DNA from 3 places in the Amycolatopsis roodepoortensis genome. Region 2 is predicted to be linked to each of the others. Evidence: riboswitches for the same ligand, from Rfam matches in the RefSeq annotation. Region 2 holds a riboswitch; each other region holds the start of a gene.
What was found. Region 2 has a riboswitch for S-adenosylmethionine ahead of NQK81_RS38750 (aminotransferase class V-fold PLP-dependent enzyme). Riboswitches for the same ligand answer to the same signal wherever they lie in the genome.
Positions count from the first base shown of each region.

Region 1 (9,955 bases), 1.6 Mb from region 2:
AAGCCCAAGATCGTCAAGGTCGGTACCAAGAAGCCCGCCGACCCGGTCATCGGGGACGCCGGCGCCTGGGACCGCATCGCGCAGTGCGAGTCGACCGGGAACTGGTCCGCCAACACCGGCAACGGCTACTACGGTGGCCTGCAGTTCAACAAGAGCACCTGGGACGCCTACGGCGGCGACCAGTACGCCGCGTACCCGCACCAGGCCAGCAAGGCCCAGCAGATCGCTGTCGCCGAGAAGGTCCGCGAGGACCGTGGCGGCTACGGCGCTTGGCCGCACTGTGGCAAGAAGGCCTGACGCCAGATCATTCCCCTTTCCTGAAGGTCACCGTGTGGGTTCGCCCGCGAGGTGGCCTTCAGGCCGTTAGGGGCTTGGGTGGCTGAGCCGGGTTCCCGGCCCTCGGTCTGGAGAATCTCGCCCACCAGCGCGCGGTCCGTATGTGGGCCACGTTCCTGGCCGGTTGTCGAAGCCCTCCTCCGCCGCGGGGCGGGCTTTGGGGGCTCTGAGGCGGCGTCTGGACGGGCTGGGGACGGTTGGCGGGCTCCGTGGCCGGCTCGGCAGCCTGAGACTGCTCGCTGACCCGTTCCGAGCTCTGCCGGGGCACGGGGATGTCCGGGTCGCTTTCCGCGAGCTCGACGATCTCCGCGAACGCGTCGCCGCGACGCTCTGCCGGCGAACGGTCGTCGGCTTCCTTGTCAGGGGCCGGATAGGCCCGCGGCACCAGGAGCGCGTTCAGGCGGGCGCCCGTCTCGGCATCGAGGTCGCCGCGCATGTCCCAGCGGCCGGTTCGTTTCTGGCGCAACCAGAACTCGCTCCGCCGCCTTTGCGGAGCGGGGTCGTCTTTGGGTTTTCCATCCGGGTCGTGTTCTGCGAGCAGCTCCGTGCCCGCGACCGTGACGTCGCGCGGTCTCGCGACGCCGGCGAGTTCGACCAAGCCCTTCTCGGCCTCGAGCCGTGCGCTCGCCGTGACGTGCTCGGGCAGCTTCTTCATGACCGTGACGATCCGGTCGATACTGGCCTCGGCCAACGCGCCGGTGGTGGCCGAGGTGCCGGTCAGGGGCGCGACGGGGTCGATCGACGTGCCGTCGCGCGCCCGTCTCGAATTGAGCGCCAGCGCTCTGCCGGTCACTCTTTGAGCCTCTGCTCGAGGCACCCGGGCCACATGTTCGTAGAAGACGGCGATCGAGTTGTATCCGTAGAGGTCCCGGACACCACGTGACTCGATCTCGGCCAGGATCTGGCCGACCTCGGCGACAAGACGTCGCCCTTCGCGTAGCCGAGTCCGCAACTCGTCGAGAAGCAGTTCGGCGTCGCCTTCCGGCAGGTTGAGCGGGAAGGCCTTGGGAATGTTTGTGCTGGTCATCCCTCGATTGTCGAGGCAGATTCGAACGAATGCACGGTATCGATCGGGTGGATGATCATCACGCTCCGGCTGCGCCGAACTGCGCCGATCACCCTTGAGTGGGATACGTGTCGCTTGGGAAAAGCCATCCGGATGGTGGGGTCGGATCAGGCCGGCCCCATGCCTGAGCGATGCCTCCGGTCCCACTCCTCGCGGAGCACCCCGTAGACGACGGCGTCATGGACGCCGCCGGACCAGCGCCGGGCGCGCCGGAACCGGCCTTCTTCGACGAACCCGAGCCGCCGCCCGACGGCGATCATCCCCGGGTTCCCCGAGAACGTGGCGAAGTCCAGGCGGAGCGTGTCGGTGCGGGAGAACAAGTAGGTCGTCCACATGCGCAAGGCCTCGGTGCCGAACCCGCCGCCCCAAAACCGTTCGTCGTAGATGACCAGCCCCATCCGCCGCCAGTCGGTCTCCCTGCTTTCCCAATACCAACTGACCCGGCCGATCAATCTTCCGTCGCTCAGGTCGCATACGGCGAGGCTGGTGCGGGGATCGGGCGGCTCGGCCTTGATCGTGGTGAGTTCGCGCGCCGTGGATTCGACGGCGGCCGTGGTCGGGGTGCCGAAATAGGGTCCGTTCGTTTCGTGCCAGGGCCGCGCGGGATCGAGTAGGTCGAGGAGCGGCCCGAGGTCGGAAGGGCGCCAGTCGCGCAGCCGGACTTTTTCACCATCGAGTACGACGTCGTCCACCGGCCAATCGTGGCTTACCGGGCCTGGTTACGATCGTCGGGTGACTGAACTGCTCGGTCCTGCGGAAATCAGGGCGCTCGCGGCCGAGCTGGACGTACGTCCGACCAAGAAGCTCGGCCAGAACTTCGTGCACGATCCCAACACGGTGCGCCGCATCGTCGACCTCTCGGGGATCGGCGAAGGGGACGTCGTCCTGGAGGTCGGGCCGGGCCTCGGCTCGCTGACACTCGGACTGCTCGCGACCGGCGCCGAGGTCGTCGCGGTCGAAATCGATCCCGTGCTGGCGGGACGGCTGCCGAGCACCGTGGCCGAGCGAGGCGGGGCCGAAAGGCTGACGGTCGTCGGCGCGGACGCGTTGCGGATCACCGCGGACGATCTGCCCGCACGACCGACGGCGCTCGTCGCGAACCTGCCGTACAACGTCGCCGTTCCCGTCGTGCTCCACCTGCTCGCCGAACTGCCGTCGCTGACCAGTGGTCTCGTAATGGTCCAGACCGAGGTCGCGGACAGGATGGCGGCGGGTCCGGGAAGCCGGACTTACGGCGTGCCCAGCGTCAAGCTCGCCTGGTACGGGAAGACGCGCAAGGTCGCCGCGGTGCCCCGGGCGGTGTTCTGGCCTGTTCCGAACGTCGACTCCGCCTTGGTCGCCTTCGAACGGGGCGACGTGGTGTCGTCCGTGGAACGGGAGCGGCTGTTCGCGGTCGTCGATGCCGCCTTCTCGCAACGGCGGAAGACCTTGCGGGCCGCGTTGGCGTCTTGGGCCGGTTCCGCCGAACGCGCGGGGGAACTGCTCGAAAAGGCGGGTATCGACCCGAAAACCCGCGGGGAGCAGCTGGACGTCCATCAGTTCGCCCGGATCGCCGCGGCTGCCGGCTGACCACCTGGCGCAGGTGTGACCGGGGCCGCGCGACTGCGTGGTTCCTCCTCTCGATCCGGCGCGGGCGAACCTTGTCTTAGCAGGCAGCGCGCCTGCCGCAGGCCGGGTACGCCAGCCGGCGTCCCATGATATGGGCAGCCAATCCTGTATGATGGACGCGACCAGACGTGTGATCTGCGCCTACGCGCTTGCTTTCATCCAGTGGGATCGGTTTTACTCAGTGAGCCATCCCGAGCGACTGAGAGACCTGGCTCGCCGAAGTCGCAGCAACCACCCTCCACAGGGCAGGTGCTACAGCCAGGACCGATGGAGGCTGTGCCTAATGAACAGGGTCACCCACCCGCTCCTGCTGACCAGGCGACGTGTCGTCGATGAAGGTCGCCGCACGGTAAGTGCGTGTCGACGCTCCACCGTTACTGCCTGAGTTCTTTCCCTTACCTCTGAATCCGTCCGTTTCCCGGACGGTCACTCGGTGACGGTTGGCGCGCTCGAAAGAAGCAGCGCCCCATTTGCATGGAGCCTTTCGTGATCACTGTCGAAAACCTGTCCAAGTCCTTTCCCCTCAACGGAAATCCCGTCGTCGCACTGCGCGATGTGAGCGTGGACATCCAAGCTGGCTCGCTGTTCGGAGTCGTCGGTCCGGCGGGCTCCGGCAAATCGACCCTCGCTCGTTGCATCGGTCTCCAGGAGCGTCCCGACCGCGGCGTCGTCCGTCTCGACGGCCTCAACACCGGGACCCTCGACGGACGCCGTCTCCGCGAAATCCGGCGCCAGGTCGGAGTCGTGAGCACCAAGCCGGAGCTGCTCGCCGAGCGCACCATCGCCGGCAACATCGCTTCGCCGCTCGAACAGCTCGGCCTCGACGGCCCGCAGCGCCGTAACCGGGTCGGCAACCTGCTCGATCTGGTCGGGCTCACCCCCCGTGCCGGGCAGCGACCGGGCGACCTGTCCGAGGGCCAGCTGCGCCGGGTGGCCATCGCCAAGGCGCTGGCCGCCGGACCGTCCGTGCTCTTGGCCGACGACCCGACGGCGGGCGTGCAGCCCGAGGAGTCCGGCGCGGTCCTGACCGTGCTCGACCGTGCGCGCGCCGAACTCGGCGTCACGGTGCTGCTCACCACGCCCGACGCGGGTGTGGTCCGCCGTGTCTGCGACGACGTCGCGGTGCTGGAGGCCGGCGCGGTCATCGAACGCGGAACCGTGCTCGACCTGATCTCCGACCCGAACAGCCGGACCGCGCAGGCGCTGCTTCCCGCGATCGAAACCGGGCGGGCGCAGGCCTCGAAGTACGACCGCGCGGTGGACGTCGTGCTCGTCGGCTTCGCCTCGGTCGGTGCGCTGCTGCCGGAGGCCGCCGGTCGCTTCGACGTCGAGCTCGCCACCATCGGGGGCGGCCTGACCCGGATCGGAGACACTCCGGTCGGCCGGTTCCGCCTCGGGGTGCGCGGTGAGCGCGCGGACGCCGCGCTCGCCTGGATCGCCGAACGTGGCGGCCACGTGACCCACCCGGTCCGCGGACCGCAGGGTGTCGCCGCCTGATTTCTCTCCGAACGGGCCGCTCAGGACGAACTGCGTCCGGGGCGGCCCGTTCGCGTCTGCCCCCTCCGTTCTCTTTCTCCTGGTGGCAGCGCAAGTGGAGCGGCCACGTAGGCTTGAGGCGTGCTCGCCGTCGTACCGCCCCCAGTAACCGTCAGGGTTCCCGCCAAGGTCAACCTGCACCTGTCGGTCGGTGACGTACGCCCGGACGGTTACCACGAGCTGGTGACCGTGTTCCAGGCGCTTTCCCTGACCGACGAGGTGACCGTCGCGGTCACCGAAGACCCCGGCGTCGAGGTCTACGGCGAAGGTGAAGGTTCCGTGCCGACAGGAGCCAATAACCTCGCCTGGAAAGCGGCGCAGGCGCTGGCGGCCCATGTCGGCAAGGCGGATGGCGAGTCCAAGGTCAGAGTGGTGCTGCGCAAGGGCATCCCGGTCGCGGGCGGGATGGCCGGTGGCAGTGCCGACGCGGCCGCGACCCTGGTGGGGCTCGCGTCGCTTTGGAAGCTCGACATTTCCCGGGACGAGCTGGCGGGTATCGCCGCGAAGCTCGGCAGCGATGTTCCTTTCGCGCTTTACGGCGGGACAGCGCTGGGCACCGGCCGGGGCGAGCAGCTGGTGCCCGTCTTGTCGAGGCACACCTTCCACTGGGTCTTGGCGTTCGACCAGCGTGGGCTTTCGACTCCGAGGGTGTTCGGCGAGCTGGACAAGTTGCGTGAAGAGGGCAGCCCGCCGCGGATCGGCTCACACACCCCGGTGGTGGAGGCGCTGGCCTCCGGCGACCCGCGGCAGTTGGCGCTGCTTCTCGGCAATGACCTGCAGGCGGCCGCTGTCTCACTGCGTCCGGGGCTGCGCCGCACATTGCGGGCGGGAGTCAACGCGGGTGCGCTCGCCGGCACCGTGTCCGGGTCCGGGCCGACCTGCGCCTTTCTGTGCGCGGACGCCCAGTCGGCCGTCGAGGTCGCCGCGGAACTGTCCGGCGCCGGTGTCTGTCGCACGGTGCGTGTCGCGCACGGGCCGGTCCCCGGAGCCCGGCTGGTCGGCGGAGACGACGCGCCGCGGCCGTCGCCGCCTCGGGTGCACGCATAAGGGTGTCCGAAATGGACATCGACCAATTCGTTGTGGTGCGAGCTTTTTGGAAAGGATCGGCTGAGGCATGGCCAACTTGGTCAACCTGGAGTCGGTGAGCAAGTCCTTCGGGGTGCGCCCGCTGCTCGACGGTGTTTCGCTCGGTGTGGCGGAGGGGCAGCGTATCGGTGTCGTCGGTCTCAACGGGGGCGGGAAGACGACGCTGCTGGAGGTCCTCGCGGGGATCAGCGAGCCGGACACGGGACGTGTCAGTCAGGTCCGGGGCCTGCGGATGGCCGTGGTCACCCAGCGGACCGAACTTCCCGACGGCAGCACGGTCGGAGATGTCGTGCTGGAACGCTACGGCGCGGAGCACGAGTGGGCCGCTGACGCGCGTGTCCGGTCCATTATGGATGGTCTGGGTATCACCGCTCTCGGCATCGACAAGGAGACGGCGAACCTGTCGGGTGGCGAACGCCGCCGGGTGGCGCTGGCCGCCGCCCTCACCGGTGAACTGGACCTCGTGGTCCTCGACGAGCCGACCAACCATCTCGACGTCGAAGGTGTGCGCTGGCTCGCGGATCACCTGCTCAACCGCAAGATCGCGGTCGTGGTCGTCACGCACGACCGGTGGTTCCTCGACACGGTCGCGAGTCTGACCTGGGAGGTCACGAACGGTCGCGTCGAGCAGTACGAAGGTGGTTACGCGGACTGGATCTTCGCGCGCGCCGAGCGGGCGAGGCTGGCGGCGACGGCGGAAGAGAAGCGGCAGAACCTCGCTCGTAAAGAGCTCGCGTGGCTGCGCCGCGGCCCGCAGGCCAGGACCTCGAAGCCGCGCTACCGCGTCGAGGCGGCGGAGGCGCTGATCTCCGACGTGCCGGAGCCGCGTGATTCGGTCGAGCTGCAGGCGTTCGCCCGCCGTCGGCTGGGTAAGACCGTGCTGGAGATCGAGGACGCTACGTTGACCGTCGGCGACCGCACCCTGCTCGATCGCGTCACCTGGCGGATCGGGCCCGGGGATCGGATCGGCCTGGTCGGCGTGAACGGGTCGGGCAAGACGACGCTCCTCAAGTTGCTCGGTGGTGACAGGGAGCCCGAGACGGGGCGGCGCATCCAGGGCAAGACGGTCAGCCTCGCGCACCTCCGGCAGGAGCTCGACGATCTGCCGGGCGATCTGCGCGTGCTGCAGGCGATCGAAGAGGTCTCCGGACGTGTCGTGTTCGGCAAGCAGGAGCTCACCGCTTCCCAGCTGGCCGAAAAGCTGGGTTTCCCCGCCGCGAGGCAGTGGACGCCGGTCGAGGACCTTTCCGGTGGCGAACGCCGCCGCCTCCAGCTGTGCCGGCTCCTCATGGCCGAGCCCAACGTGCTGCTGCTCGACGAACCGACCAACGATCTCGACATCGACACCTTGCAGCAGCTCGAAGATCTGCTGGATTCCTGGCCGGGCAGCCTCGTCGTCGTTTCGCACGACCGATACCTGGTGGAACGCGTCTGCGACACGATCGTGGCCTTGTTCGGGGACGGGCAGGTGACCCACCTGCCGGGCGGGATCGAGGAGTACCTGAACCGGCGCGCCAAGAGCCTCGAGAAAGCCGGCGGTGACCGGAAGGCGGGCAACGCGCAGGCCTCCGCGCCCAAGAAGAGCGCCGCGGAACAGCGGGCGGCTCAGAAGGAGCTGTCCCGTCTGGAGCGCAAGCTCGACCAGCTGCACACGAAGGAAGAGAAGCTGCACGCGGCGCTGCTCGCCGCGGCGACCGATCCGACGAAGCTCATCGAGCTGAACACCGAACTGAAAGCCGTCGAAACGGAGAAGGAGGAGGTCGAGGCCCAGTGGCTCGAGACCTCCGAAGCGATCGAATGAGTTCACGCGACGGCGAGCGGGCCTTTCAGCGCGGACAGTAGTGTGACGCGCATGAGTCGGTTCGTGGACACGCTCGTCGCCACCGCGGCGGGGCGAGGTCAGCAGCGGGGAATGGTCACCGGGGAGCCCAAGGAGCCGGTTCGGCGTACGTGGGCCGAGATTCACGAGCAGGCCAAACGGGTCGCCGGGGGTCTGGTGGCGGCTGGGCTGGAGCCCGGCAAAGCGGTCGCGGTACTGGCGGCGGCGCCGTCGCTGATCGCGCCGACGGTTCAGGCGGTTTGGCTCGCCGGCGGCAGCGTGACGATGCTGCACCAGCCGACGCAGCGCACCGACCTCGCCGAATGGGCCGAGGACACCGTTCGCGTGCTGCGGATGATCGGGTCCGGCCTGGTTCTGCTCGGTGAGCCGTTCGATCAGCTGGCGCCGGTGCTCACGGAGCACGGCATCGCGTTCCAGGTCATCACCGAGCTGCTCGAGGCCGAACCGCTGGCGGAGCCCGTGCCCACGGCCGAATCGGACACGGCGCTTCTCCAGCTGACCAGCGGATCGACGGCCGACCCGAAGGCCGTTCAGATCACCTACGGAAACCTGTACTCGAACGTCAAGGCGATGGTCGACCGGGCCGAGTTCGATTTCGACGTCGACGTGATGGTCTCGTGGCTGCCCACCTTCCACGACATGGGGATGGTCGGCTTCCTGACGGTACCGATGACGTTCGGCGTCGAACTCGTCAAGATCACGCCGCTCGAGTTCCTGTCGGGACCGTTGATCTGGCCGCAGCTGATCAGCAAGTACAACGGCACGACCACGGCCGCGCCGAACTTCGCGTACGCGATCGTGGGCAGGCGGATGTCCCGTGTCGAGGACGACGACGCGTACGATCTCTCGAAGCTCCGGATCGCGCTCAACGGCGCCGAGCCGATCGACGAGACGGCCGTGCGGACGTTCGTCGAGGCTGGAGCACGCTTCAAGATGCCCGCCGAATGCGTCTTCCCGGCGTACGGCATGGCGGAGGCGACTCTCGCGGTTTCATTCGCGCCGTTGTTCACCGGCTTGACGCTGGACGTGGTCGAGGCCGACGCACTCGAGGCGGACAACCGCGCGGTGCCGGTCCCCGAGGGCGACCCGCGGCGCGGGACCGACGAGGTCCGTTCCTTCGCGGTGCTCGGTCCGCCGCTCGACGGGCTCGAAGCCGAGATCGTCGACGACAAGGGAACCGTGCTCGGGGAGCGCGAGGTCGGGGAGATCCGCCTGCGCGGCGAGGCCGTGACCCCGGGGTACCTGACCATGGAGGGGCCGCTCGCGACGCAGGACGAGGACGGCTGGCTGCTCACCGGCGACCTCGGCTACCTGGTCGACGGCATGATCGTGATCTGCGGCCGCCGCAAGGACGTCATCATCATGGGCGGCCGGAACCTGTACCCGACCGACATCGAACGCGCGGCGACCTCGGTCGAGGGGGTCCGGGCGGGGAACGCCGTCGCCGTGCGGCTCGACGCCGGCAGCCGGCGGGAACGGTTCGCCGTCGTAGTCGAATCCAAACTCGCCGGAGACCCCGAAACGGAGAAGGCGCTTGCGAAGGAGGTCGCGGCCAAGGTACGCGGCGCCGTCGACATGCGACCCTTCGCTGTCGTGGTGCTCCCGGCGGGAAGCCTCCCCAAGACGCCCTCGGGCAAGGTGAAGCGGGCCGCGACCGCAGTCCAGTTCGCGGACAAGATCGCCAAGAACGCGGCGGCGAGCTGACACGAAAGGGCCGGGTCCGCGAACATCGCGGACCCGGCCCTTTCGCTGCACCTCCCGGTGGTCAGCGGCGTCGCCAGGGTGGCTTACGGGTATGGGTGTGCTCCAAGGCGGGCGCTATGTAGTAGCTGGCGGATTGCGACAGCCCGGCCAGCGTTCCTTCGACGTCTCGCAGGAACGCGTCGACCGCTGCCTGGTCATAGCCTCGTTTCGACAGCGGCGCCTTGGCGAACGCGACGTTGTGGACGTCCGAAACCGTCAGGTCGTCATCGCCGTCGAGGGTCGCCGCGACCCGTTCCAGGAAGGCGTCGACCGCGGGTTCGTGATAGCCGCGGGCCCCGATCGGCGCCCGGTCGAACTGCCGGGTTCTGGCCTCGAAGGCGGTGACGGGCACTAGCGCTCCCGCAGGAACTCGACGGGACCGCGGGCCGGGACGGCGCGTTCGGCGGTCGCTTCGTCCTCTTCGCGGGCGCCGGGCACGCCGAGCGCGTGCTGGCCGGTCCGGTGGGCGAGCTGCACTTCGACCTTGTCCAGGAAATCGTCGACTTCGCGTTCGTCGTAGCCGCGCTTACCGATCAACGGCCGCGAGAACATGACGTGGTGGACCTCCGCGGCCGTCAGGTCGTCCCGGTCCGAGATCGTGTCGGCGATCCGTTCCAGGAACGCGTCGACCTCGTGTTTGGCGTATCCGCGTCGCCCGATCGGGGCGTTCGGGAAAGTGGCGCCGGTGATGTCTTCGGCCGTAAACGACATGAAACTCTCTCCGGTTTCGGTGGGGAATG
Region 1 covers NZ_CP102415.1:6,457,802-6,467,756, forward strand. The annotation lists gene NQK81_RS30935 (resuscitation-promoting factor) at 1-297, shown strand, start outside; gene NQK81_RS30940 (DUF222 domain-containing protein) at 356-1,363, opposite strand; gene NQK81_RS30945 (GNAT family N-acetyltransferase) at 1,510-2,094, opposite strand; gene rsmA (16S rRNA (adenine(1518)-N(6)/adenine(1519)-N(6))-dimethyltransferase RsmA) at 2,135-2,971, shown strand; SAM riboswitch class I at 3,194-3,284, shown strand; gene NQK81_RS30955 (methionine ABC transporter ATP-binding protein) at 3,497-4,507, shown strand; gene NQK81_RS30960 (4-(cytidine 5'-diphospho)-2-C-methyl-D-erythritol kinase) at 4,628-5,593, shown strand; gene NQK81_RS30965 (ABC-F family ATP-binding cassette domain-containing protein) at 5,661-7,433, shown strand; gene NQK81_RS30970 (fatty acyl-AMP ligase) at 7,485-9,176, shown strand; gene NQK81_RS30975 (DivIVA domain-containing protein) at 9,238-9,567, opposite strand; gene NQK81_RS30980 (DivIVA domain-containing protein) at 9,567-9,926, opposite strand.
Region 1: it holds a riboswitch for S-adenosylmethionine, as region 2 does, so the genes downstream of both, NQK81_RS30955 (methionine ABC transporter ATP-binding protein) here and NQK81_RS38750 (aminotransferase class V-fold PLP-dependent enzyme) in region 2, are expected to answer to the same signal.

Region 2 (9,955 bases):
CGGTCGATTCCGGACGGAAGCCCTGCAAGGCGGGCATGACCGGCTCGGCGTCGAAGAGGGCTTCGACGAACTCGTCGGCGAGGGCGGAGACTTCGCTCATGTTTTCTTTCCCCAGAGGTCGATGGAGGCGGTGTCCCCGACCCTAATGGAGACCGCGTACTACCGAAGCCGGGTTTTGCCGCGCTCGGGCGGCCTCTCCCCGCGGCGCCGAGGGCGAGACGGTAGCGTTCCCGGACGTGGCCGTGACCGATCCCGTGGACATCCGCCTGCTCGCCGCCCTCGCGGACCTGGGCAAGGCGGCCGTACACGAACTCGCGGCCAAGGTCGGGATGGACCCGCGCGAGGTCGCGTACCGCCTGGTCGCCCTGTCCGGCAGCGGGTTGCCGCTGCTCGTGGGCGTGGAGAGCGACCCGAACGGGCTTCGGGCCGCCATCGCGAGCGCGCCGCCTTCGTGGGCCCAGCAGCCCCAGCAACCTCCGCAGCCTCGTCCGCCGGGGCATTCGGGCCCGCACAACGTCCAGGGCACCCCCTCCGGGCCGTACAACGTCCAGGGGACGCCGTCGGGCGCGTACAACGTGCACGGCACGCCTTCGGGCCGCTACCCCGGCCCGCCGTCGGCCCCGGTGCGCCAGCCGATGGCGCCGCCTCCACGGCCGCCCGCCCCGCCGCAGCAGCAGTTCGCGCCGCCTCCCATGGCGCCCCCCGACCCGGTGATGAGCACCTGGGGCGTCCCGCAGACCGCGTCCTGGGCGCGCGGCGACGAGCAGCAGGTCACGCCGCAGGCCGCCCCGGAGGGCAAGAAGGGCCGGACCGGCGACGTGATGGAGACCCAGGGCCTGGAGGGCGAGCAGCTCACCGTCCAGCTGCTCGAGGTCCAGGACCCGGCGGACTACCTGTTCAGCGCCGCGGGCTACTCGCTGGAGGCCGGGGAACGGTCGGTCGTGGTGCACACCGAGATCACCAACCGCGGGAACATCCCGTTCGTGTCGCTTCCGGACAACTACCTCGAACTGCTCACCGCGGACGGCAAGCCGATCGCGAAGGCGCCGGTCTCGCTGACCTCGCGGCCGCCGCACAAGATCGGCGTCCGGCCCGGGGAGACCCTGGGCGGGCACACCGTCTACGTGCTGCCGGACTCGACTCGCGTGGTCGCCGTGCGCTGGTCGCCGCGGCCCGAGCCGGACGAGCGCACGCTGACCTGGTCGATCGAGGACTGACGCGCCTAGTTCTCGTCCTGCAGGATCCTCAGCGCGTTGGCCAGGTCGTCCGGGTACTCCGACTCGAACTCGACCCAGCGCCCGTCGGACGGGTGGGCGAAGCCGAGCGTCTTCGCGTGCAGCCACTGCCGCGAGAGGCCGAGTTTGCGCGCCAGCACCGGGTCGGCGCCGTAGGTCAGGTCACCGACGCACGGATGCTTGAGCGCCGAGAAGTGCACCCGGATCTGATGCGTGCGGCCGGTCTCCAGCTTGATCTGGGCCAGCGACGCGGCGCGGAAGGCCTCGACGACCTCGTAGTGCGTGACGCTGGGCCGCCCGCCCTGGACGACGGCGAACTTGTAGTCGTGCCGGGGGTGCCGGTCGATCGGCGCGTCGATGGTGCCGCGCGTCGGGTCGGGGTGGCCCTGGACGATGGCGTGGTAGCCCTTGTCGACGGTGCGTTCCTTGAACGCCCGCTTCAGCACGGTGTACGCGTGCTCGCTCTTCGCCACGACCATCACGCCGGTGGTGCCGGCGTCCAGCCGGTGCACGACGCCCTGACGCTCGGCGGCGCCCGAAGTCGCGATGCGCAGCCCGGCGGCGGCGAGCCCGCCGACGACGGTCGGCCCGGTCCAGCCGGGGCTCGGGTGCACGGCGACGCCGACCGGCTTCGAGATCACCACGATGTCGTCGTCGTCATGCAGGATCTTCATGCCTTCGACGGGTTCCGCGACGACCTCGACGGCCGACGCGGGATCGGGCAGCGTCACTTCGAGCAGTCCGCCGGCGGTCAGCCGGTCCGATTTCCCGGCGGGCCTGCCGTCGAGGAAGATCTCGCCGGATTCGGCCAGCTCCGCCACGACGGTGCGGGAAAGCCCCAGCAGTTTCGCCAGCCCCGCGTCGACGCGCATACCGTCGAGCCCGTCGGGAACGGGCAACATCCGCGCGCTCATTCGCTCGCCGCTTTCTTCTTGTCCTTGGTGGATGTTCCGTCGTAGTCCTTGCCCAGCAAGGAAAGGATCACGATGAGCACGCCGCCGACGCAGATCGCGGAGTCGGCGACGTTGAAGATCGCCCAGCCCTGCCCGTTCGGCGCGAACGCGGAGATCATGTCGACCACGTGCCCCTGCAGCGGCCCGGGCGCACGGAAGATCCGGTCGGTCAGGTTGCCGAGCGCGCCCGCCAGCACCAGGCCGAGGCCGATCGCCCAGCCGGTCGAGCGCAGCCGCCGGGCCAGCCAGACGATGGCGATCACGACGGCGATCGCGACGAGCGCGAGCACCCAGGTCAGCCCGGTGGCCATCGAGAAAGCGGCGCCGGGGTTGCGCACCAGCTGGAAGTACACGAGCCCGCCGAGGAACTCGACCGGCTGCTTGCCCTCCAGCGTGGACACGGCGATCTGCTTCGTGAGGAGGTCGATCCCCCACAGCACCGCGGCGACGGCGAACACCAGGGCGACGCGCTTCTTGGGCAGCGGGGGCGACGGTGGCGCCGTTTCGGGCTCAGTACTCACCGCCCCATTGTCCACTGAGCGTGTTCAGGACTCCCCGGCGGCCGTCTTCGGCCTGCTCAGCAGCGCCGCGAACGCCCCGGCGAGCACGACCAGCGACGAAAGCACGAGCGCGAGCTGTCCTTGGGCGAGCACGACCGCGCAGAGCACGAACGCCGCGGCCACGACGAGCACCAGCACACTGCGCTCCAGCCACGCGAGCCCCGCCAGGCCGAGTGTCAGCAGGATCGCGCTCCGGGTGTCGCCGTCGAGATCGAATTCCCAGTAGCCGACCAGATCCGCCAGCACGATGGCCACCAGTCCGCCGAGCGCGATCGCGGCGACCTTCCACCAGCGCAGGGTCTTCGTCCGGAAGGCGTAGAACAGCACCGTGCCGAGGTAGACCGCGAGGACGGCGAACAGCCAGCCGTCGGTCCGGCCGGCGGCGATGTCGAACGACGCGTCCAGCGCGGCCACGTTCGCGCGGCTCATCTCGACCCCGTACAAGCCCACGTACCCGAACGAATGTCGTTCACCGGCGGGCGCGTAGGCGAACCAGCCCCCGGACCACATTCCGCCGAAAGCCACCACCAGCAGCTGGGCGAAACCCAGCAACGCCAGCGGAAACCAGTAACGCGGTCGCTCGTTCCCCATACAGGGTGAGGGTAGTGGGTCAGGCGCAGAACGGAGGAAGCTCCCGCGGATCGTTCTCCGGCACCCAGCGGCCCTCCGGCTTCTCGTACTGCCAGCGCGCGCCGCGGGCGACGATCTGGCGCAGCGCCAGGACGATCCGGTCCACGTGCTCGGTGGTGCTGCCGAGGCCGAGGCTGACCCGCACGGCCTGCTGCCCCGTCGAACCGGCCACGGCGATCAGCCGCTTCGTCGCCACGTGCGCGCAGAACGCGCCGTCCCGCACGCCGATTCCGTACTCCGCCGAAAGGACCGCGGCGAGCCAGCCCGGGTCGAAGCCGTCGACGACGAAGCTGAGCGTGCCGACCCGGTCGACCGGCGCGTCGAACAGCCGCAGTTCGGCGAATCCGGGGATGGCGGCGAGGCCGCGGCGCAGACGCGCCAGCAGTTCCTCCTCGTGGGCGACGATCCCGTCCCAGTTCGCGGCCAGGGTCTCGCAGGCGACGCCGAGCGCGTAGACGCCGACGGTGTTGGGGGAACCTGCTTCGTGCCGCTCGGGACCGGAGTTCCAGACGACGCCGAGGTTTTCGGAGTCACGGTTGACGAGCTTCGTCGCGCCACCGCCGGCGAGGTACGGCTGGGCCGCGCACAGCCAGTCGGCGCGGCCGATCAGCGCGCCGGCACCGAAAGGCGCGTACAGCTTGTGGCCCGACAGCGCGACGTAGTCGACGTCCAGTTCGCGCACCGAGATCTTCCGGTGCGGCGCGAGCTGCGCCGCGTCGAGCGCGATCCGGGCGCCGTGTCGCCGCGCGACGGCCGCGATCTCCTTGACCGGCAACAGTTCCCCGGTCACGTTGGACGCGCCGGTGAGCACCACCAGCCGCGGTCCCTGCGGGCAGTCCGCGAGCGCTTCGTCCACAGCGGACACCGCGGCGAGCCGGGTCCGCGGGGTTTCGATCCGGCGGACGTTCGGTCCCTTCCACGGCAGCAGCGCGGCGTGGTGCTCGGTGTCGAACACGATGACCGACGTGTGCTTCGGCAGGCTGCGCGCGAGAAGGTTGAAGGAATCGGTGGTGTTGCGGGTGAACACGACGGTGTCGGTCGATCGCGCGTCGACGAAGTCGCGCAGGATTCCGCGCGTGCGCTCGTAAAGCTTGGTCGAAACCTGCGAAGCGAACCCGGCGCCGCGGTGCACGCTGGCGTACCAGGGCAGGAATTCGTCGACCGCGGCACGCACCTTGTCCAGACACGGGGCGCTCGCCGCGTGATCGAGGTTGGCGTAGCCGATGTCGCCGCCGGTGACCAGCGGAACCCGCAGATCGGCGCACGCGACCGCCGGGATCTGGTGCGTGGCAACGACTTCAGCGGGGCCGTTCGTGCGTTCGAGAGCGAGGGTCATCGTCATCCTCCGGGCCAGGGGACCCGGCGAGGATCCCGCGCTTGCCCGCCGCACCACGCGACGAGCCAGGTCCTCACCCGGGGCACCCCACCGCGGAAGGAGGGTTGCCGGTCAGCTAGCCGGGGCTTGACGCTGACACTCGTGACCTACGGACGAAGTTAGCGGATGGGCGGGCGATCGAGCCAGCCCTCGTCCGCATCTTGAGACGCCGCTCACGTGTTCCGCAAGCGGGAAGAACCGCTGCCCGGCGCCGCGCCGCGCCGGGCAACGGCAGGTCAGGCCCGGAATCGGCCGGGCAGCGGGACGGTCGAGCGGGAGGAGACCTCGGTCGCGGTGCCGGAGTACTGATCGGTGCCCGCGGTGAACTGCCAGCCGCCGAAGGTCTTGCCGTCGATGGCTTCGCCGTAGGCCTCGGCGACCTTGGTCGAGACCTCGTCGTAGGACAGGCCGTTCCAGTTGCCCGCGCCGACCCCGAAGTCGCGCGAGTCGCCGCCCTGCGCGGCGGCCGTCGGCAGGGTCCACAGGGTGAAGTGCACGTGCGCGCCGGTGCTGCTGCCACCGCAGGGCAGCGCGTTGCCGGTCCGGCCGAGAGCGTCGCCCGGGGCGACCTTCTGGCCGTCGGTGACCGAAATGCCCTCCAGGTGGTAGTACCCGGTCCGCCAGCCGCCGTCGTGGTCGACGGTCACCCAGTCGCCGCCGGAGCAGTGCTGGATCCGGACCGTGCCCGCCAGCGGGGCGCGAACGGTCTTGTCGCCCGGGCTGAAGTCGATGGCGTTCTTCACTCCGGACGTGCCGTTGTCCGAGTGGATCCCCGCCGAGTAGACCGACTGGCCAGTGTCGAAGGGCAGCCCGAAGGCAGGAAAAGCGCCGGCCGCAGTAGCCGTCGGGGCGGCTAGAACCACTCCGACGAGTGCCAAAGTGGCCCCCAGGCCAGCGAACCGCACAGGAAGCTTCGTCACCTTGCGTACTCCTTACCCCGTGACACTCACCCATTCGATGGAGTCGATTGCGGGGAAAGTAATCCAAAAGGAGTACAAATGGGAAGAAGTTTCTGAGATCAACCGACGAACAGCTGGTGCCGGTTCGTGACCTACTGGCCGGATTCGCCCTTCCACCTGGCGAGGCGGCCCGCGCGGTCGACGGCCCGCAGGCGTCGTTCGGCCGCGTCACGGGCTTCGGCGGTGGTCACGACGAGTAACTGGTCGCGCTCCTGGAGCCGAGTGTTCTTGTTCGGAGTGAAGCCGGAGCCGTCGCGGACGAGCAGGCTGATCGTCGCCCCCACCGGCAGGCGCAGCTCGGCCAGGTACACGCCGTGCATCTTCGATCCGGTGTTGATCCGGACCTGCAGGAGTTCGGCGCCCATCTCGTCGAGCGGCGCGGAGTCGACGTCGATCTCGTGCGCCTCGGCGTGCTGGGCCAGCCCGAGGATTCTCGCGAGCGGGGTCAGCGTGGCCCCTTGGAGCAGCGTCAGCACGATGACCAGCACGAATACCGCGTCGACCAGTTCCTGCGCGCCCGGCACCCCGGACGACAGCGGGATCAGCGCGAGCACGATCGGGACCGCCCCGCGCAGCCCGGCCCAGGACAGGAACACCTGTTCTCGCCAGGGGATCTTGAACGGCAGTGCCGACAGCAGCACCGACAGGGGGCGGGCGAGCAGCAGCACGACCGCGCCCGCGACCAGGCCCTGGATGAGGCTTTCGAAGATCCTGCTCGGCGAGGCGAACAGGCCGAGCAACACGAACAGGCCGATCTGCGCGAGCCAGCCGAGCCCTTCGGCGAAGGACAGCGTGTCCGACCGGTGCGGCAGCTTCGAGTTGCCCAGCACCAGGGCCGCGACGTAGGTGGCGAGCAGGCCCGACGCGTGGGCGAGCTGCCCGCTCGAATACGCCACGACGCAGACCGCGACCGTGGCCAGCGGGTACAGACCGGTGGCGGGAAGCGCCGCCCGGCGCAGCGCGAACGCCCCGCCCCAGCCGAAGGCCAGGCCGATCACCAGCCCGGCGGCGAGTTCGTAGACCACCAGCAGCGGCAGCGACCAGTCGATGGTCGTCCCCTCGGCGAGGACGACGACGGCGATGTAGGCCGGGGCGTCGTTGATCCCCGACTCGATCTCCAGCGCGCCGACGAGCCGCTTGCCGATCCCCGCGGATCTCAGCACCGAGAAGACCGCGGCGGCGTCGGTCGAGGCCAGTACCGCGCCCCACAGCAACGCCATCCGCCAGTCCAGGCCCAGTAACCAGTGCAGGGCGGCGCCGGTGACCGCGATGCTCACCACCACGGCCACTGTGGACAGTGCGATTCCGATGCCCAGCGAGGGTTTCACGGCCGACCAGCGGGTGGTGAGACCACCTTCGGACAGGATCATCACCAGCGCGGCGAGGCCGAGCGACTGGGTGAGCTCGGGGTTGTCGTACTGGATGCCGAACCCGGCTTCGCCGAGCAGGACCCCCATCCCCAGGTACAGCAGCAGCGAGGGAAGGCCGACCCGGATCGACACCCGGACGGCGATCACGGCGACGAGCAGCACGGCGCCGCCGGTGCCGAGGATGAGCGGGAGTTGCTCCATGTCGCCTCCCGTTCCGGTCGCCGTGAGGGCTCCAGAATAGTGAGGCGGTGATCGTCACACGTTCGTGTACCGGTCGGAAAGCGCGCGGACAACCTGTGTTACAGACTGTCCACTAGGGACTGCGCAGGGCCACCAGGTCGACACCGAGTGCCGCGAACGGCTTTTCCGCCGCGGGCAGGACCTTCACCGCGCGGTTGCCCTCACGGGACAACCAGCCGGCGCTCACACCGTGAGACAGTAACGCCGCTGGCACCCGGCCCGCCAAATGATCACGCCGGACCGTCCAATCCAGACAGTCGCGCAGCATCGGGCGGCGGCCGTCGTCGATCTCCACCCCGAGCGCGCCGAGCACCTCCCGCCCGCGACCGGTCAGCGTCAGGCCGCCGGCGTCGTCGATCAGCCCGGCGGCGAGCATTCCGTCCCGCAGTGCGACCCCGACCGTCCCGGCGAGGTGGTCGTAGCAGGTCCTGGCGAACTCGAGCCGCTTCACCCGCACCGACGACCGAAGCCCCTTCACCGGCCGGTGTTCGGCGTGCTGCGCCAGATGCTCGATCAGCTCCGCCACCCGGGGGTCGGCTATCCGGACGTAACTGTGCCTCCCTTGCTTGACCCGCACGACGAAACCGGCCTCGGTCAGCTTCGTCACGTGCTCGCTCGCCGTCGACGCGGCCACGTCGGCCGCGCCTGCCAGCTCGGTCACCGTCCAGGCACGCCCGTCGAGCAGCGCGAGACACATCGACGCGCGGCTCGGATCGGCGAGCACGGCCGCGACCTCGGCCAGGGCGATCGTCTCCATGCGTCCACCGTAGAAGACCCACGGTTCGGCGACCGCCGAAGCGTCAGCCCGCCAGGAACTTCGCCGCCAGCTGCACCGCGGGTTTGGAGTCGTTGGAACCTTCGAGCATGACGGCGAACGCCACGTCCCCGCGATAGCCGACGAACCAGCCGTTGGCGTCCGCGCCCGAGCCGAATTGCGCCGTCCCGGTCTTTCCGAAGACCGCTCCGCTGCCCTTCAACGCCTTCGCGGTCCCTGTCGTGCAGACCTCGCGCATCATCGCGCGGACCTGGTTCAGCACCCCGGCGGGCGGGGCCTGGTACCCGGCGTTGACCTTGGTCTCCAGACCCTGCCACAGCTTCGGGACCACCGGCTTCCCCGTGGCGACCGTCGCGGCCATGAGTGCCGCGCCCAGCGGGCTGACCTGCACCCTGCCCTGCCCGATCCCGGCTTCGACCTGCTCGTCACCGCCGGCGGACGGCTCCACCTTCCCGGTCTCCGTCGACAGTCCCGGGATCTCGAAGTCGGCGTTGAGACCGAACTGGCTCGCGGCCTTCGCGAGACCGTCCGCGGGCAGCTGCTTGGCGAGCCGCCCGAAGGTCGTGTTGCACGACGCGGCGAACGCCGTCTTCAGCGAGACGGTCCCCAGGTCGAACCCGTTGTCGTTCTTGAGCGTGCGGGTGCCGATCTGCTCACTGCCCGGGCAGGCCAGCGGAGACTCGGCGGTGACGCCGCCCTGCTGCAACGCCGCCGGTCGCCGTGGCGATCTTGAAGGCCGACCCCGGCGAGTACAGGCCGTTGAGGGCCTTCGGCTGGTTCCCGGCGGCGCCGTTCTGCGCGACCGCCAGCAGTTCGCCCGAGGTCTTCATCGCGACGATGATCGCCGGCCCTTGGAAGCCGTCGACGGCTTTCTGGGCGGCGGTCTGGGAGGCCACGCTCAACGTCGAAACCAACGGCTTGTCCGTCTCGGCCGCCTGTCCGAAGAGCGTCTCGACCGGTTTTCCGGAGGCGTCCACGCGAGACACGGTGACAGTCGCTCCGGTGCCGCTGTTCTCCCCGGAAGCGACCTTGGACAACGCCCCCTGCAGGATCGGCGCGACGCCCGCCGCGTCACCGCCGACGAGAGCCTTGCCGTCGCGGTCGGTCACGACCGGTTGAGCCGAAACCGGCGCGATGGCGAGCCGCTGCCCGGCTTCGAGCTTCGGGTGGATCGCCGACATCGCCCAGCGGACGACCCATTTCCCGGCGTTGCGCACCAGGTCCAGCTTGCCTTCGTATTTCCAGACACTGCCGCCGGCGAACGTCCACGCGGCGTGGAAGGTGGCCGACGTCGAGGGTGCGTCACCCGGCGTCGTCGGGACCTCGCCGAGGGACGTCTTGACCGAGGCCCCGCCGAGGGCGTTGCGCGTCCCGGTCAGCGCGGCCGTGGCCGCCGCCGGATCGTCGACCGGGGCGGTGGTCAGGTCACCCGTGTCGAACAGCCGCAGAAACCGGGTGGCGACCTGGGCGGGGCTGTCCTGCGCGTTCGCGGTGGACTCCCCCGGCCCGCCTCCGGAGGCCGCGGGCGCCCGGTCCTCCTTGACCAGCAGCACCACCGCGGCCACCACGATGGCGACGACCGCCAGCGCGGCGCCGATCAGGATGCCTCTTTTCCGGGCAGGACTCATGGATTCGCTCTCCCCCATACGGCACGCCCCTCGCGCGCCCCCGGGCGCCAGCCTGCCGATTTCCCCCGCGCAAGGCGCGCTTCGGACGGGAATGCGGCTGATCCGAATCCTTTTCGTGATCCCGGTGATCGGGACCTCGCGACCGCATTGAAAGGCCCCCTCATCGCGGATTTGCGATGAAGGGGCCTTTCATGTCACCCGCGAGGTCAGGCCTTGGCGACCGCCACGGT
Region 2 covers NZ_CP102415.1:8,036,082-8,046,036, reverse strand. The annotation lists gene NQK81_RS38775 (DUF885 domain-containing protein) at 1-100, opposite strand, end outside; gene NQK81_RS38770 (Lrp/AsnC family transcriptional regulator) at 237-1,217, shown strand; gene NQK81_RS38765 (RluA family pseudouridine synthase) at 1,223-2,149, opposite strand; gene lspA (signal peptidase II) at 2,146-2,709, opposite strand; gene NQK81_RS38755 (hypothetical protein) at 2,734-3,339, opposite strand; gene NQK81_RS38750 (aminotransferase class V-fold PLP-dependent enzyme) at 3,359-4,714, opposite strand; SAM riboswitch class IV at 4,747-4,861, opposite strand; gene NQK81_RS38745 (M23 family metallopeptidase) at 4,990-5,673, opposite strand; gene NQK81_RS38740 (potassium/proton antiporter) at 5,805-7,283, opposite strand; gene NQK81_RS38735 (ArsR/SmtB family transcription factor) at 7,396-8,079, opposite strand; partial or broken gene NQK81_RS38730 (penicillin-binding transpeptidase domain-containing protein) at 8,123-9,725, opposite strand; gene ileS (isoleucine--tRNA ligase) at 9,932-9,955, opposite strand, start outside.

Region 3 (9,955 bases), 4.1 Mb from region 2:
CCACCTCTACCCCATGCCACCGACGAAGTCGCGATCGGCATGTCGTGAACGGACCGTTCATCCATGGAACGGACTGTAATGTGATCCAGATCACCACCGGTCGGTGGGTTCGGCGACCCGAGCGTGGAGCCTCGTGCGCTGTATAGGCTCACGACCCATGTCACCACGCAGGATCGGGGTCATGGGCGGCACGTTCGACCCCATTCACCACGGGCACCTCGTCGCGGCCAGTGAGGTCCAGGCGCGATTCGCGCTCGACGAGGTCATCTTCGTGCCCACCGGTCAGCCGTGGCAGAAGTCCGACAGGGTGGTCACCCGTGCCGAGGACCGCTATCTGATGACTGTGATCGCGACGGCGTCCAACCCCGTCTTCTCGGTCAGCCGCGTCGACATCGACCGCGTCGGGCAGACCTACACCGTCGACACCCTGCGCGACCTGCGTGCCGAGTACCCGGACGACCAGCTGTTCTTCATCACCGGCGCGGACGCGCTCGAACAGATCCTCACCTGGCGCAACGCCGACGAGCTGTTCGACCTCGCCCATTTCATCGGCGTCACCAGGCCCGGCTACCGCCTCAATTCGCAGCATCTGCCGAGCGGGAAGGTGAGCCTGGTCGAGGTGACCGCGATGGCGATCTCGTCCACCGCGTGCCGCGAACGCGTCGAAGGCGGGGAGCCCGTCTGGTACCTCGTCCCCGACGGTGTGGTGCGCTACATCGCCAAAAAGGACCTCTATCGGAAAGACCGGGGTGCCTGACCGGGTACCCTCGTCGGGCGAACCCGCGAGTAAAGCCATCTGTTTGAGGAGAACTGTGACAGCCACGTCCGAGGCACGAGAGCTGGCCGTAGCGGCCGCCCATGCGGCGGCGGACAAGAAGGCGAGCGACGTGGTCGTGCTGGACGTGTCCGACCAGCTGGTCATCACCGACGCCTTCGTCATCGCGTCCGCGCCCAACGAGCGCCAGGTCGGCGCCATCGTCGACAACGTCGAGGAGCAGCTCCGGCTCGGCGGGCACAAGCCCGTCCGCCGTGAAGGTGCCCGTGAGGGCCGCTGGGTCCTGCTGGACTACGTCGACGTCGTCATCCACGTCCAGCACCAGGAGGAACGCTCCTTCTACGGTCTCGAGCGGCTCTGGAAGGACTGCCCGCGGATCGAGGTCGCCGGTCTGGAGACACCCGCCGAGGAGGACCCCGCCGACGCGCAAGGCGCCTCGTGAGCCCGCGGCGGCTGGTGCTCTGGCGCCACGGCGAGACCGACTACAACGCGGCAGGCCGGATGCAGGGGCATCTGGACTCCGCGTTGACACCGGTCGGCTGGAACCAGGCCAGGTTCGCCGTGCCCGCGCTCGCCCGGTTCTCGCCGGATCTGGTGATCGCCTCGGATCTGCGCCGCGCCACCGACACGGCCACCGTGCTCACCGAGGCCATCGGCGTCCCGCTGCGGATCGACAAGCGCCTCCGGGAAACCCATCTGGGTGAATGGCAGGGCTTCACCGGCCAGCAGGTCGACGAGGCGTACCCAGGGGAACGCGCGCGCTGGCGCGTCGACGCGACCTGGGCACCGCCCGGCGGCGAGTCGCGGGTCGACGTCGCCGAACGCGCGATGGAGGTCGTCGCGGACCTGGACCGGCCCAATTCCGACGCCGGCGACGCGGTACTGCTGGCCACGCACGGCGGCCTGATCATCGCGCTGACCGCGAAACTGCTCGGCCTGCCGGTCCCGTCCTGGCCTTCGCTGGGCGGGATCGCGAACTGTCACTGGGTCGAACTGACCAGGCGGGACGGCAACTGGCGGCTGGCCGCCTACAACGCGGGCATCACCGGCTGACCATGGCCCCGCGCCTGCTGGTGTTCGGCGATTCCCTCAGCTTCCACGGCCCGGACGGCCCGCACGCCGCCGACGACGCGCGTCTGTGGCCCAACATCGCCGCCGAAGCGCTCGGTGGCGCCGCGGACCTCGTCGCCGGGTTCGGCTGGACCGCCCGCGACGCCTGGTGGTCGTTGATCGGTGATCCGCGGGTCTGGGCCGATCTGCATCACGTCGACGCCGTCGTGCTGGCCGTCGGCAGCATGGACACCCTGCCCTCGCCGCTGCCCACCTACCTGCGCACCGGTCTCCGCTATCTGCGGCCCGACCCGCTGCGGCGCGTGGTGCGCAAGGCGTATCTGACCGCTCAACCGCGGCTCGCGATCGCCCTCCGGGGGCGCCCGGTGGTCCTGCCGTCGAAGCTCACCGTCCAGTATCTCGACACCGCAGTGGGGGCTTTGCGCACGCTGCGACCGGAGCTGCCGATCTTCGGCATGCTGCCCTCCGTGCATCGATCCGACTCGTACGGCCGCGTCCACACCGCCCGCGCCGGTGCCGCCGCCGCCCTCGCCGACTGGGGCCGTCGCGCGGACGTCCCGCTGCTGGATCTCGAAGCCGTCGTCGGCGACCACGTGCTGAGCGGGCGGGGCAATCCGGACGGAATGCACTGGGGGTGGGAGGGACATGCCGCCGTCGGCGCGGAAATGGCCCGCCTGATGGCCCCGGTGCTCCGCCCCGCGGCAACGTAGGCTGACTGCCGTGTCGGTCGCCGTAGTCACGGATTCCACCGCCCACCTGCCGGAAGGCTTCGCCGAACGGAACGGGATCCGGGTGGTCCCGCTGCACGTCCTCGTGGACGGCGTCGTTTTCCTCGACGGCCTCGAAATGGGCCCCGCCGCCCTGGCCGAGGCGCTCGGCAAACGCAGACTCGTGACGACGTCCCGGCCGACGCCCGCCGAATTCGTCAAGGAGTTCCGGGCCGCGCTGGCCGAGGGTGCGGACGCCGTCGTGTCGGTGCATCTGTCCCGGGAGTTGTCCGGCACCTGGGAGGCCGCGGTGCTCGCGGCCCAGGAGGTCGGGCCGGACAAGGTGCGCGTGGTCGATTCGCGCAGCACCGCGATGGGACTCGGCTTCGCCGCCCTGCGCGCGGCGAGCGCCGCCGCTGACGGGGCGGAACCCGCCGAGGTGGAGGCCGCCGCGGTCGACGCGGTGAGCCGCTCGGAGACCTTGTTCGCCGTCGAAACCCTCGAATACCTGCGCCGCGGCGGGCGGATCGGCCCGGCGGCCGCCCTGCTCGGCACGGCGCTCGCGGTGAAACCCGTGCTCCACATGTCCGAAGGGCGGATCCAGCCGTTGGAGAAGGTGCGGACGATGAATCGCGCGGTGGCGCGCCTGGTCGAACTCGCCGTGAAAGCGGCCGAAGGCGGGCTCGCCGACATCGCCGTCCACCACCTGGCTTCCCCCGAGCGCGCCGTCGAACTGGCCAACCGGCTCGAGGAATCCATCAACTGCCCGGACGGGTGCGTGGTCTCGGAGATCGGCGCCGTCATCGGGGCCCACACCGGCCCCGGTGTGCTCGGTGTCGTGATCCAGCGAGCCGGTTAGAAAACCGGCAAGCCTCCCACGCCTCCCCGACGGAAACCGGTGAACAGGGCGCGGCCGCGGCCGGGTTGTCCACAACACCCCACTTGTCCACAGCCTCGGGATTCACCACTGCCGCCCGCCACTCCCGCTCCGTAGCGTCGTTCACGTGTTCGACCAAACCGCCCGTCCATCGGGACCCTCCGTCAACGCCAGGCTGGCGTGGCTGGCAGCGCAGCTGTCGTCGCCCACCCAGGGCCCGCCCGCGGGCAGGCTCGCCCGCCGCTGGGTGCCCGCCCGGTTCACGGCGGACGGGATCCCGGTGAACCGGCGGTGGTTCGTCGTGGCGGCCGTGCTGATCGCGGTGGCCGTGATCGTGACCGGCGCGATCGCCTTGTTCGGACACCGGCCGGGGGCGGAGACCCCGCCGCCCCTGCCGTCGGCGAAGGCCGCCGGAGACGTCCCCGCCGCGGCGGGCAAGGCGCCTCTGGTGATCAGCGTCGTCGGCCGGGTCCTCAAACCCGGCCTGGTCACGGTCCCTCCGGGCGCACGGGTCGCCGATGCCCTCACGGCGGCCGGTGGGGCACAGCCCGGAACGGATCTGACCGGAGTGAATCTGGCCCGGCGGCTCACCGACGGCGAGCAGGTGGCCGTCGGCGTCCCCGTTCCCGCCGCGGCGGGAACGGCGGCACCGCCGGGGAAGCTCGACCTGAATTCGGCCACGGCCGAGCAACTCGACACCCTGCCCGGGGTCGGCGAAGTGATGGCGAAACGCATCGTCGACTGGCGGTCCGGGCACGGCGGGTTCACCAGCGTCGAGCAACTCCGTGACATAGAAGGGATCGGCGAAAGCAAGTTCAAGAAGGTCCGGGAATTGGTGTCCGTCGGATGAACCCGTCCGCCGATCCGTCCGAAGTGGACACCGCGTCGTGGCGAGGGCAGGACGTGCGGCTGATACCGGCCGCGATGACTGCCTGGCTCGGCACTCTTTCCGGGTTGTTGGGCGGCTGGTGGATCACGATGCTCTGCGGTGCGGCCGCCGTGGTGCTCGCGATCGCCGCCGGTGTCCGCGCCCGCCGGACGGCGTCCCGGTGGGTGGCGGGCCTGGGTGCCCTGGCCGTCCTCGGCGTGCTCACCGCCGGTCCGGTGGCGCTACGGATCCGGGCCGCCGAGCATGACGACCTCCGTGCTGCCGCCGCACGGGGGAGTGACGTCACCACGAGGGTGGTGGTCACCGAGCGGCCACGTCCGGTCCGCGGTGCCGGATACGCCGATCGCCGGGCAGGCACCCGCCTGGTGGTCATCGCCGCGACGGTGGACACCGCGGTGACGGGTGATCGGGTGGTGGATTCGGCCGGCCGGATCCTCCTGCTGGCTCCCGCCGAGGGGTGGACCGGCCTGTTGCCCGGGCAGCAGGTCACCGCCTCGGGGCGGCTCGCGCCGTCGAAGGGGGCCGAACTGACGGTCGCGGTCCTCTCGGTGCGAGGCCCGCCGTCGGCCCTCGGGCCGGAGCCTTGGTGGCAGCGAGCCGCGGAATCGCTGCGCGCCGGGCTCCGGGAGCTGTGCGCCGTCCTCCCGGAGGAGCAGGCCGGTCTCGTGCCCGGGCTGGTCGTGGGGGACACGAGCACACTGTCCCCGAGGGTCGAACGCGAGTTCACGGACTCCGGCATGTCCCACCTGATGGCCGTGAGCGGTGGGAACGTGGCGATCGTCTGCGGCTCGATCCTCCTCCTGCTGAGGGTGCTCCGGGTCGGGCCGCGGACTTCCGCCGCCGCGGCCGCCGCGGGGCTCGCCGGGTTCGTGGTCCTCGCCGGGCCCGCGCCCAGCGTGCTTCGCGCCGGGGTGATGGGGGCGGTCGGGCTGCTGGCGCTGGCACTGGGGCGCCGGGGTTCGGCGCTGCCCGCGCTGGCGTTCGCGGTGGCGGGGCTCGTCGTGGCCGACCCCGCGATGGCCGCCGACTTCGGGTTCGCGCTTTCGGTATTGGCCACGGCCGGGCTGGTACTGCTGGCGCCGAGGTGGGCGGATTGGCTGGTCGGACGCGGTGTTCCGGCAGGCTACGCCGAGGGGCTGACCATCCCGCTGGCCGCGTTCGTGGTGACGACGCCGGTCATCGCGGGTATGGCGGGATCGGTCAGTCTCGTCTCGGTGGTGACCAACGTGCTCGCCGCGCCGGTGGTCGCCCCGGCCACCGTGTTCGGCGTGCTCGCCACCGTCGTCGGCCCGTGGTGGCCGTCGGCGGGAACTCTGCTGGTCCGCCTGACCGAACCCGAGGCGAGCTGGCTCATCACCGTGGCCCGCCACGGCGCCCGTGCGCCGGGAGCGGTCCTGGACTGGCCGGATGGCTGGTGGGGCGGGTTACTGGCGGCCGGATTGCTCGTCGTCCTGCTCGTCGCCATCCGGCTGCGGCACGCCAGGATCCTCCTGGCGGTCGCGTTGGCCGTCGGACTGCTCGTCTTCGTGCCGGTGCGAGTGCTTGCTCCGGCATGGCCGCCGGCGTCGTGGAGTGCCGTCGCCTGCGACGTCGGGCAGGGTGATGCCGTCGCCCTCGCCACAGGTGAGCAAGGGCGGGCGGTCCTGGTCGACACCGGGCCGGAGCCGGGGCCGGTCGACGAATGCCTGAGCAGGCTCGGCGTCGACCGGGTGCCGTTGATCGTGCTGAGTCATCTGCACGCCGACCACATCGGCGGTCTCGAATCCGTCTTCGAGGGCAGGTCGGTCGGGGCGGTCGCCGTCGGCCCCGGCCGGGCTCCCGCCTGGGCGTGGCAGCAGGTCGCGGACGAGACCGCGCGCCGCGGGATTCCCTTGCTGGAGCTGGAGATCGGGCAACGGCTGGACTGGCCGGGGCTGTCACTGGACGTACTGGGGCCGCGGTACGTCACCAGTCGATCGGTCCGCGAACAGGACGGCACGGTGATCAACAACGGCTCGGTCGTCCTGCGCGCCGGGACCCCGGCGGGCCGGGTGCTGCTGACGGGCGACATCGAGCTCGCGGCGCAGACCGACCTGATGGCCGAGGGCGCCGAACTGGGTGCCGAGATCCTGAAGGTCCCGCACCACGGAAGCCGTTACACGGCACCGGATTTCCTCAACGCCGTCGCGCCGCGGGCGGCGTTGGTGAGCGTCGGCGCCGGAAACACCTACGGACATCCGAACAAGTCCACTTTGGACAATCTGGTGGCCATCGGCGCGTCGGTCGCCAGGACGGACACGGACGGCGACACCGCTGTCGTCGCCGACGCGCGAGGCCTCGCCCTGGTGCGCCGGGGCGAGCCCCGCGGCCCGCCTCGTTCTTGAGGCGGGCCGTCGGGAACTCAGATGCCCAGAGCCTCGCGGACCGCGTCGGCCGAGGCGCTGACGGTGGCCTTCGGGCCGATCTTGTCCTCGACGGCGTCGAGGGTCTTGAGCCCGTCACCGGTGATCAGCAGGACGATCTCCTCGTCCGGGTTGAGCTTGCCGGTTTCGATGAGCTTCTTGGCCGTCGCGACGGTGACGCCGCCGGCGGTCTCGGTGAAGATGCCTTCGGTGCGGGCGAGCAGCCGGATGCCCTCGACGACCTCTTCGTCGGTGACGTCTTCGATCGCACCGCCGGTGCGGTTGACCACGTCGAGGACGTAGGGGCCGTCGGCCGGGTTCCCGATCGCCAGCGACCGGGCGATCGTGTCCGGCTTGACCGGCTGGACGACGTCGTGCCCGGCACGGAAGGCCGCCGAGACGGGGGAGCAGCCGGTGGCCTGCGCGCCGAACACCTTGTACGGCGTCTCGTCGACGAGGCCGAGCTGTCCGAACTCGCGGAAACCCTTGTCCACCTTGGTGAGCTGGGAACCGGAGGCGATCGGCACCACGATCTGGGAGGGAAGCCGCCAGCCGAGCTGTTCGGCGACCTCGAAGGCCAGCGTCTTGGAGCCTTCCGAGTAGTAGGGCCGGACGTTCACGTTGACGAACGCCCAGCTCTCCTGCTCGGCGGCGAGCTGGGTGGCGAGCCGGTTCACGTCGTCGTAGTTGCCGTCGACCGCGATCAGGTCACCGTCGTACACGGCGGTGGTGAGGATCTTGGCGCGTTCCAGGGTCTTCGGGATCAGCACGACCGACCGCCAGCCGGCGCGGGCCGCCGCGGCGGCGACGGCGTTGGCCAGGTTGCCGGTCGAGGGACAGGCGAGCACGTCGAACCCGAACTCGCGCGCGGCCGCCAGAGCAACGGCGACCACGCGGTCCTTGAACGAGTGAGTGGGGTTGCCGGTGTCGTCCTTGACCCAGACCTTCTTGACGCCCAAGGCTTTCGCGAGCCTGTCGGCCTGGATGAGCCGGGTGGCGCCGGGTTCGGTGTTGGGGATCTCTTCGACGTTCGAGGGAACGGGAAGGAGTTTCTTGTAGCGCCAGATGTTCTTCGGTCCGGCTTCGATGTCCTCGCGGCGCACGCGGCCGAAGTCGTAGGCGACTTCGAGCGGCGAGAAGTCCTCGGCGGAAACGAATTCGGGGGCGAGCGGCTGCCGGTGTCCCTCTTCCTTCGACACCAGTTCGACGGCCGGTCCGAGATCCGGGGTCTTGGTGGTGGAGGTCGTGCCGAGGGTTGCGGTCATCGCGAGGTTCCTTTCCTCATCTGCCCCGCCATGGCGGGCCGGAATTGGCACCGTGTTCGTCAGCTATCCCGCGATCGCGGAATGACAGGCTGACGCCGGTTGCCGGGGCTTCATCGGGCCGTTCCCTCTGCCCCTCTGGATGAGCGGTATTCGATTGTCGGCACGCGTGTGATCGCGTCGCCTCGCCAACACCGTACGACATGAGGCTCAGGTGGGGCCACCGTGCCCGCAACACATCACCGGACAAAGCACACGAGAGGAGGAGTGGCAGGATCGTCACCGTGACGACGCAAGCTTCCGCCCCATCGCCGCTGGTCCTGGTTCTCGGTGAGGAAGAGCTGCTGATCGAACGCGCGGTCCGCAGCGCTTCGGACGCGGCCAAAGCGGCCGATCCGACGGCGGATCTCACCCGGATCCGGGTGTCGGACCTCACAGTCCCGGCACTCGCGGAGATGGTCAGCCCCTCTCTATTCGCCGAAGGGAGGGTGATCGTCCTCGAATCCGCGCACGACATCTCGCAGGAGCTCGCCGACGGGGTGATGGCCTACGTCAAGGCCCCCGCCGACGGCATCGTGCTCGTCGTCGTGCACAGCGGAGGTGGCCGGAGCAAGGCCGCGAAGGGGCTCCCCACCGCCTTGAAGAAGGCCGGTGCGGAGGTCGTCGAGTGCCCGAAACTGACCAAGCCCGCCGAGCGGGAATCCTTTGTCCGCAACGAGGTCCGCCGGGTCGGCGGGAAGATCGACGGTGCGGCCGTGCTCGCGTTGATCGACGCGGTCGGTTCGGATCTGCGTGAACTGTCGTCGGCCGCGACCCAGCTGGTCGCGGACGCCGGCGGAGCGGTCGACGAGCAGGCGGTCCGGCGCTATCACCGGGGTCGCGCGGACGTGAACGGGTTCGCCGTGGCGGAGAAGGCCGTCGCCGGGGACAAGGCGGCGGCGCTGGAGTCGCTGCGCTGGGCGATGCAGCTGGGCGTGCCGCACGTGCTGGTCGCGGACGCCCTCGCCGACGCCGTCCGGACGATCGCGCGGGTGTCCGGTGCCGGTCGCGGCAACCCGAACCAGATGGCGGGTGAGCTGGGCATGCCGCCGTGGAAGGTGCGCAAGGCGCAGGGACAGGCCCGCGGCTGGGGCCAGGACGGGCTCGCCACCGCGATGCGGGTGGTCGCCCGGCTCAACGCCGAGGTCAAGGGAGTCGCGGCCAACCCGGAGTACGCGCTGGAGCGTGCCGTCCTGGAGGTCGTCGACGCCCACGGTACAAGCCGCTGAACACGGCGAAGGGCCCCGGCGACTCGCGTCGCCGGGGCCCTTCGAAAGCCGATCAGAGAGAGTTCGCGCGCTTCGCCAGCGCGGACTTCTTGTTGGCGGCCTGGTTGGCGTGGAGAACGCCCTTGGTCACGGCCTTGTCCAGCTTCTTGGCCGCGTCCTTCTGCAGTTCCAGGGCCTTGGCCTTGTCGCCGGCGTCGGCGGCCTCACGGAACTTGCGGATCGCGGTCTTCACCGAGGACCGGATCGCCTGGTTGCGCTGACGCGCCTTCTCGTTGGTGGTGATGCGCTTGATCTGCGACTTGATGTTGGCCACGGGGGCGCTCCTCTTGAATCTCTCGGTGGTTTCACCGTCGCGCTGTGACCGGCCCTGCGTACTCGTGAGAGCGCGCGGGTTTCCTCCATGACGGAATGCCACACGACGGTGAAAGGCAAGCTTAACAGCCGTCCAGGGGTGGCTCGCGGCCACCTCGGGACGAGGGCTTGAGGTACGGTGCGGAGCGTAGTGCCTAGGGTTCCGCCGCCTGCCCGCTCGGGAAACACACAATCAGGGCAGACGGGACAGGTCCGAGCGGCACCATCGGCGGGGCCGGAAGCGCCGCCGTTCATCTGACGGGACAAAAGCCTGGAGGACCGGTGTTTTCCGCATGCGCGGAAAACGTGAAAGGTCCGTCGTGAACGCCACCGCCCTGTCCTTCGTCGTCATCGCCGCCGTCATCCACGCGGGC
Region 3 covers NZ_CP102415.1:2,659,236-2,669,190, reverse strand. The annotation lists gene nadD (nicotinate-nucleotide adenylyltransferase) at 182-757, shown strand; gene rsfS (ribosome silencing factor) at 813-1,217, shown strand; gene NQK81_RS12455 (histidine phosphatase family protein) at 1,214-1,828, shown strand; gene octT (diglucosylglycerate octanoyltransferase) at 1,831-2,556, shown strand; gene NQK81_RS12445 (DegV family protein) at 2,567-3,412, shown strand; gene NQK81_RS12440 (ComEA family DNA-binding protein) at 3,558-4,280, shown strand; gene NQK81_RS12435 (ComEC/Rec2 family competence protein) at 4,277-6,682, shown strand; gene thrC (threonine synthase) at 6,700-7,965, opposite strand; SAM riboswitch class I at 7,979-8,111, opposite strand; gene holA (DNA polymerase III subunit delta) at 8,247-9,230, shown strand; gene rpsT (30S ribosomal protein S20) at 9,283-9,543, opposite strand; gene NQK81_RS12415 (EamA family transporter) at 9,875-9,955, shown strand, end outside.
Region 3: it holds a riboswitch for S-adenosylmethionine, as region 2 does, so the genes downstream of both, thrC (threonine synthase) here and NQK81_RS38750 (aminotransferase class V-fold PLP-dependent enzyme) in region 2, are expected to answer to the same signal.